DNA from 3 places in the Streptomyces sp. NPDC040545 genome. Region 1 is predicted to be linked to each of the others. Evidence: riboswitches for the same ligand, from Rfam matches in the RefSeq annotation. Region 1 holds a riboswitch; each other region holds the start of a gene.
What was found. Region 1 has a riboswitch for cyclic di-AMP ahead of ACZ573_RS13585 (M23 family metallopeptidase). Riboswitches for the same ligand answer to the same signal wherever they lie in the genome.

Region 1 (2,255 bases):
GGTCAGAGGCTGACGCCGTGCGAGCGCAGGTACGCAATCGGGTCGATGTCCGAGCCGTACTGCGAGCCCGTGCGGGCCTCGAAGTGCAGGTGCGGGCCGCTGGAGTTGCCCGTGGAGCCCGACAGGCCGATCTGCTGGCCCGGGGTGACCTGCTCGCCGACGGAGACGTTCAGCGAGGTCATGTGCCCGTACTGGGTGTAGGTGCCGTCGTTGTGCTTGATGACGACGTTGTTGCCGTACGCGCCGCCCCAGCCGGCCTCGACGACGGTACCGACGCCCACCGCGTGGACCGAGGTGCCGGAGGCGGCGTGGAAGTCGATCCCCGTGTGACTGCCGGAGGACCACATGCCGCCGCCCGCGTGGTACTGCGTGCTGACGTACGAGCCGTCCACCGGGGCGACAAAGGTGTTGAGGCGCTTGCGCTCCTCCTCGCGGGCGGCGCGCTCGGCGGCCTCGCGCTCGACCTTCGCCTTGGCCTCGGCAAGGCGCTTGGCCTCCGCGGCCCGCTGCTTCGCGTCGGCCTCGGCCTGCGCCTTGACGGCGTCCTGCTCGGCTCCGCGGTGCTGGGACTCGGCCTGGTCGGCGATGTCACCCGCGAGGTCCTCGGCGACGACCACGGCGCCCAGGCCGTTGTCCTGGCCGATGTTGCTGCTGTGGTTGTCCGCGGCGAAGGCCGGGGCGGCGAGCGAGCCGACCACACCGGTGGTGGCGATCGCGGCGATACCGGCGTAGCCGGCGGTCTTCTTGCTCAGACGGCTGGAGCCACGGTGCTTACCGGTACCAGCGGGACGACTGCCAAACGCCATGAAGGGTTTGATCCTTTCCTTCCTTCTCGCCTACCGGGTTAGCTGACGGGTTCGGAGCAGGAAGGTCTCCTACGGATCTCCTCTTGCGAGGGGGTCCGATTCACCCCAGGGACTCATGTGGGTCCCCGGCTCCCCAGGCTCGCGCCTGACGGGGACTCGGCGATCGCTGCCCGGTGCCGCGGGTGCGGCGGGCACAACTGACGGACAGCACGGCCGACGCTAGGCGGATCATCAGTCAATCGCCAAACAGACACGGCTTTTTGTTGCGTACGCCACACCACATAAAAGCAACCTCACCACTAAACGGACAAAAGGGGTTCCGATGACCAAGTCACCAGAACCCCTTGCCGAAACCTTCAGCCGGCCCTCAATGAGCCGTCGCCCGCCGGTCAGTTGGAGACGACCGTGACCTCTCCGATCCCAAGAGCCCGCACGGGCTCCTCGATCAGCGCCGCGTCGCCCACCAGGACGGTGACCAGCCGGTCCGCGGGGAAGGCCTTGACGACCGCCGTGGTCGCCTCCACCGTGCCCGTTTCGGCGAGCTGGGCGTACAACTGCGCCTGGTAGTCGTCCGGCAGCTCCTGCTCGACCTGGTCGGCGAGGGTGCCCGCGACCGAGGCCGCCGTCTCGAACTTCAGCGGGGCCACACCCACCAGGTTCTGCACGGCGACATCGCGTTCGGCGTCGGTCAGACCGCCCTCCGCGAGGGTGCGCAGCACCTTCCAGAGGTCCTCCAGCGCCGGTCCGGTGTTCGGGGTGTCCACCGAGCCGCTGATGGCGAGCATCGAGGCGCCCTTGCCGTCCGCGGTGGAGCGCAGCACCTGGCCGAAGGCGCGCACGCCGTAGGTGTACCCCTTCTCCTCGCGCAGCACCTTGTCCAGGCGCGAGGTGAGGGTGCCGCCCAGGCAGTACGTGCCCAGCACCTGGGCCGCCCACACCCGGTCGTGGCGGTCCGCCCCGATCCGGCCGATCAGCAGCTGCGTCTGGACCGCGCCGGGCCGGTCCACGATGACCACGCGGCCGGTGTCGTCGGCGGTCACCGGCGGCACCGGGAGGGCCGCGGCGGTGTTGCCCGTCCAGGTGCCCAGGGTGTCCGCGAGCACGGCGTCCAGGTCGATGCCGGTCAGGTCGCCGACGACCACCGCGGTGGCGGTGGCGGGGCGTACGTGGGCCTCGTAGAAGGCGCGTACGGCGGCGGAGTCGATCCGGGCGACCGTCTCCTCGGTGCCCTGGCGCGGCCGGGACATCCGCAGGGTGGCCGGGAAGAGCTCCTTGGAGAGCTGCTTGGCGGCGCGGCGCTGCGGGTTGGCCAGCTCGTGCGGGATCTCGTCGAGCCGGTTGCGCACCAGCCGGTCGACCTCGGCGTCGGCGAAGGCGGGGGCGCGCAGCGCCTCGGCGAGCAGGCCCAGCGCCTTGGGCAGCCGGGAGGCCGGGACCTCCAGCGAGAGC
Region 2 (2,255 bases), on a different contig from region 1:
GCCACGGCCCGATCGCCCCCGCGCCGTCCCGCCCGGACGACGCCGTTCCGTCCACCGGGGGCGGCAAGCCGTCCACGGACTACGGGTCCCCGACCCCGGCCCCGGCTCCGAGCCCCTCCAGCACCCCGTTCCTGATACCCGACGCGCCGTCCATCGGACTGCCCGTCATGCCCGCGCCGGACGTCCCGACGACGCCTCCGGTCGACCCGACGGCTCCGGTCCAGCCGGGCGGCCCGACCGGCACGCCGACCCCCGTCGACCCGACGGCGCCGACGCTGCCGGTGGACCCGACCGTGCCCACCACCTCGCCCGTCACGCCGGGACTGCCCCCGGTCGACCCGACGGCCCCCGCGGCCCCGGCGGTCCCGCAGACCACCGGCGCCACTCCTGTCGAGGGCAGTGGCAAGCACCGCGGTGCGCCGGAGACCCCCTCTGATGCCGCGTCGGACCCCACCTACACGGTCCAGGCGGGCGACAGCCTGGCGACCATCGCGGTTGCCAAGGGCGTAAAGGGGGGCTGGAACGGTCTCTACCAGGCCAATGAGCAAGTCATCGGCGAGGACGCCGACCTCATCAAGCCGGGCCAGAACCTGGACCTAACTCCGCAATAAGGACAGTTCAGTTACCCGGAAAGAGTCGAATGTCGGATTTCTGTAAGTGAGACATGTGTCTCTTCCGGTCAACTGGCGTGTCCCGCCCCGGGGCTTCCGCAAACCCCGTCCTCACCTGCGCAAACACCCCTGCGGGGAGCGCAAGTAGGGGCCGTTTCTCCCCGATGTTCCTCGTTGAACATCGGGGAGGGACCTGTCTACCTTCTGAATCGCTCGCCACCGCGAGCTCCTTCGACCGCATCGCCGAATCCTGCCGGCGGACGGGGGGAACAGTCGTCGCGTCAAGCGCCGAAGGCAGGAGCGGGGGAACCAAGGTAGGTGCCGGGAGCGGCCGTTGAGAGACGGTCACGCCACCGGCTTGGGGTTAAGACGTGCGCTAGGTCGCACGGCCGGGCAACTCACTCGCCCGAACCCGACAGCTCACCTCGTAGGCGTCGGTGAGGAGAAACTCCATGCTGCTTTCCGGCAAGGGCAAGCACCGTCGCGGTACTGCAATCGAGCGGTCTGTCCGGATCGTCACGCTCGCCGGTGTAGCCGGTGTGGCCGTGGCCGCCCCCCTGATGGCCGCGGGCACCGCCAGCGCCGCCACCACGTCCGAGTGGGACAAGGTCGCGCAGTGCGAGTCCGGCGGCAACTGGTCCATCAACACGGGCAACGGCTACTACGGCGGTCTGCAGTTCTCGCCCTCCACGTGGGCCGGGTTCGGTGGCAAGTCGTACGCCCCGCAGGCCAACCAGGCCTCCAAGTCGCAGCAGATAGCCATCGCGGAGAAGGTCCTCAAGAGCCAGGGCAAGGGTGCCTGGCCGTCCTGCGGCAAGGGCCTGTCGAACTCCGCCTACACCGGTGGCGGCTCCGAGGCCCCGGCATCGTCCAAGCCGCAGTCCAAGCCGCAGTCGAAGCCGAAGGCCGAGAAGCCGAAGACCGAGACCAAGGCCGCGCCGAAGGAGACCAAGCGTCCCGAGGCTCCCACCACCCGCTCCGAGCGCGCCGAGGCTCCGGCCGCGCCGAAGACCGGCAACGGCTCGTACGAGGTCAAGCCGGGCGACACCCTGGGCACCATCGCCGAGGCCAACGGCGTCAAGGGCGGCTGGGAGAAGCTCTTCGAGCTGAACAAGGACATCGTCTCCGACGCCGACCTGATCTTCCCGGGCCAGAAGCTGAAGCTCAGCTGAACACTGCGGCAGAAGCCGCCGAAACCTGTACGCGGCGTCAGCTGACCCCGTGCAGGATTTCCACCGCCCGGCGCGTGCCCCACGCGCCGGGCGGTGCTGCGTGTGGCCCCCCGAAGCCCGATGATCAAGCTACCTATGTCCCGGAAGAGGGGTATTCGGTCCCTTTTTCGTCCCAGGGTCCGGGCGGTCGGGCGGCCCAGTGCCCGGAGCCGGTTAGGCTCTAGGCGGCAAGGCCATCCCACGGCCTGACACGCCACCGCACACTCAGCGTCACATCCCAGAAGGAGATGCTCGTGCCGTCCATCGACGTCGTCGTAGCCCGGGAAATCCTGGACTCCCGAGGCAACCCCACGGTCGAGGTCGAGGTGGGCCTCGACGATGGCAGCACCGGCCGTGCTGCAGTTCCGTCCGGCGCCTCCACCGGTGCATTCGAGGCCATCGAGCTGCGTGACGGTGACCCCAACCGTTACTT
Region 3 (2,255 bases), on a different contig from region 1:
TCGGTGAAGCTGTCCCCGATCGCCGCGTACGAGCCGATGGTCTTGAGTTTCGTCGTCGTCGCTGCCACGAGAACCCATACTTCACTCCGGTAACCAACCTACGCCAACGTAATGAGGGGTTGACGGACCGTGATCTATACCACGCGAGGGATAAGGAATAAGTACAGGTGAGGCCGGGACCCCCCTCGGGTCCCGGCCTCACGCCCTGTCGGCGCTCCGGCGGCGGGTGCCGTCAGAGGCTCGCGCCCTTCGAGCGGAGGTACGCGATCGGGTCCATGTCCGAGCCGTAGGACGGGGTCGTACGGATCTCGAAGTGGAGGTGGGGTCCGGTCGAGTTGCCGGTGGAGCCGGAGAGGCCGATGGCCTGCCCGGCGGTGACGCTCTGGCCGGAGGAGACGGAGAGCTGGGACAGGTGGGCGTACTGGGAGTACTTGCCGTCCGCGTGCCTGATGACGATCTCGTTGCCGTACGAGCCGCTCCAGCCGGCGGAGACCACGGTGCCCGCGCCGACGGCCTTGACGGTGGTGCCCATGGCAGCGATGAAGTCGACGCCGGTGTGGTAGCCGGAGGACCACATGCTGCCGGCGACCTTGTACTGGGTGGAGATGCCGCCGCTGACCGGGGCCACGAAGCCCGCGGCCGACTGCGGCGCGGCGGCGGGGGCCTCGGCCGGGGACTCGACGGCGGCTTCCCGCTGCGCCGGGGCGGCCTGCTCGGCCTGCTCGCGGACCGGCTCCGGCGCGGCCTGCGCGGCCGGCTTCGCGTCGGCCTCGGGGGCCGGGGCGGCCTCGGCCTCCGCCTCGGCCGGAGCCGCCTCGGCGGGACCGCCGAGGTGCAGCTTCAGGCCCGGGTGGATCAGCGACGGGTTGCCGCCGACGGCCTCGCGGTTGTCGGCGTACAGCTGCTCCCAGCCGCCGGACAGATGGCGCTCGGCGGCGATCTTGGAGAGGTAGTCGCCCGGCACGACGGTGTAGAGGGTCGGCGCGGCCTGCACTGCGGCGACGGGGGCAGCCCGCACGGCGACGGGGGCCTGCGACGCCACCGCGGGGGTCACCGCGCTCGCGGCGGCCGGGGCGCCGGCCGCGTGGGCGCCGGCGGCACCGATCAGCGGCAGCGCGAGGGCCGCGCCACCGGTTCCGGCGACGGCGAAACCGCGGGAAAGGGAAAGGGACTTGGGACGGCGGTGCTTACCCTTTGCAGGCATGACGAATTCCTCTCCGGCGCCTGCGAGGTGAGCTGTCGGGTTCGGACTGGAGATGTCCGGCCGTACATGTACGGGACATGGACGGCTTCACCCCGAGCCGTTCCCGGAGAAAAGATCTCCGGGCCGGCGGCTTACCTGGTTCCCCCGCTCCTGCCGCGCGAATAGGTCGGGTGCGGTTTCCGGGAGGCGGCAGGATTTGGCGGTCCACCCGGATCGATCGCGAAGGTAATCCCTTGCGGCAGCACGGAACAAGCCGCGAATTCCCTGACGGAATAACAGGCATGAGGGACCGACGGAATTACCGTCACCCTCCGTCCATTCCGCACCGCCAACAGCCGCCCCGACGCGGCCATTCACCTTTGACGATCAGGCACTCACGGTCACCGTATGATCTGGCTCACGGGGACGTGCCCGATCTCGCCTCCGGATATGGCAAGTTGGCGCAAGTAGTGTAATTCGGACAGAGGGTCCACGACATGGCGGAGGAGTTGCTTTGACCCAGCAGATACAGGAGCCGGAGCTGTCCGGAGTGCGCAATTTCCGCGATGTGGGCGGATTGCCGACTTCTGACGGCCGAACGGTCAGGACAGGACGACTGTTCCGAAGCGGACATCTCGCGCATGCCACCGAAACCGATACAGAATTCCTCGCCTCGCTCGGTCTCCACACCATCTTCGACTTCCGCAACGTCGCCGATCACGCGCTGGAGGGGCCGGACGTCGAGCTGCCGGGCGTGCGGAACGTCAACATCCCGCTCTCCGACCCGGCCGACGGACGGGAGTTCTGGCGACTGGTCCGCGACGGCGACCTCGTCCAGCTGCGCGAGCTCCTGGGCGACGGCAAGGCCGCGGCCCGGATGTCGCACTCGTACCGCGGGATCATCCGGCAGCGCACCGCCGAGCACAGCCGGGTCGTGCACGCCCTCGCCGAGGACAGCGTCCCCGCGCTGATGCACTGCGCGGCCGGCAAGGACCGGGCCGGCCTGTCGATCGCCGTCACCCTGCTCGCGCTGGGCGTCGAGCGCGAGGCGATCGTGGCGGACTACCTGGAG

Region 2: another riboswitch for cyclic di-AMP. It lies ahead of ACZ573_RS33520 (transglycosylase family protein); the one in region 1 lies ahead of ACZ573_RS13585 (M23 family metallopeptidase).
Region 3: another riboswitch for cyclic di-AMP. It lies ahead of ACZ573_RS05735 (peptidoglycan DD-metalloendopeptidase family protein); the one in region 1 lies ahead of ACZ573_RS13585 (M23 family metallopeptidase).

Annotation. Positions count from the first base shown of each region.
Region 1 covers NZ_JBVIWA010000005.1:257,724-259,978, forward strand. The annotation lists gene ACZ573_RS13585 (M23 family metallopeptidase) at 3-806, opposite strand; cyclic di-AMP (ydaO/yuaA leader) riboswitch at 820-978, opposite strand; gene ACZ573_RS13590 (M16 family metallopeptidase) at 1,196-2,255, opposite strand, start outside.
Region 2 covers NZ_JBVIWA010000025.1:68,631-70,885, reverse strand. The annotation lists gene ACZ573_RS33525 (transglycosylase family protein) at 1-611, shown strand, start outside; cyclic di-AMP (ydaO/yuaA leader) riboswitch at 888-1,060, shown strand; gene ACZ573_RS33520 (transglycosylase family protein) at 1,064-1,783, shown strand; gene eno (phosphopyruvate hydratase) at 2,077-2,255, shown strand, end outside.
Region 3 covers NZ_JBVIWA010000002.1:172,337-174,591, reverse strand. The annotation lists gene ACZ573_RS05740 (SGNH/GDSL hydrolase family protein) at 1-68, opposite strand, end outside; gene ACZ573_RS05735 (peptidoglycan DD-metalloendopeptidase family protein) at 233-1,204, opposite strand; cyclic di-AMP (ydaO/yuaA leader) riboswitch at 1,207-1,383, opposite strand; gene ACZ573_RS05730 (tyrosine-protein phosphatase) at 1,698-2,255, shown strand, end outside.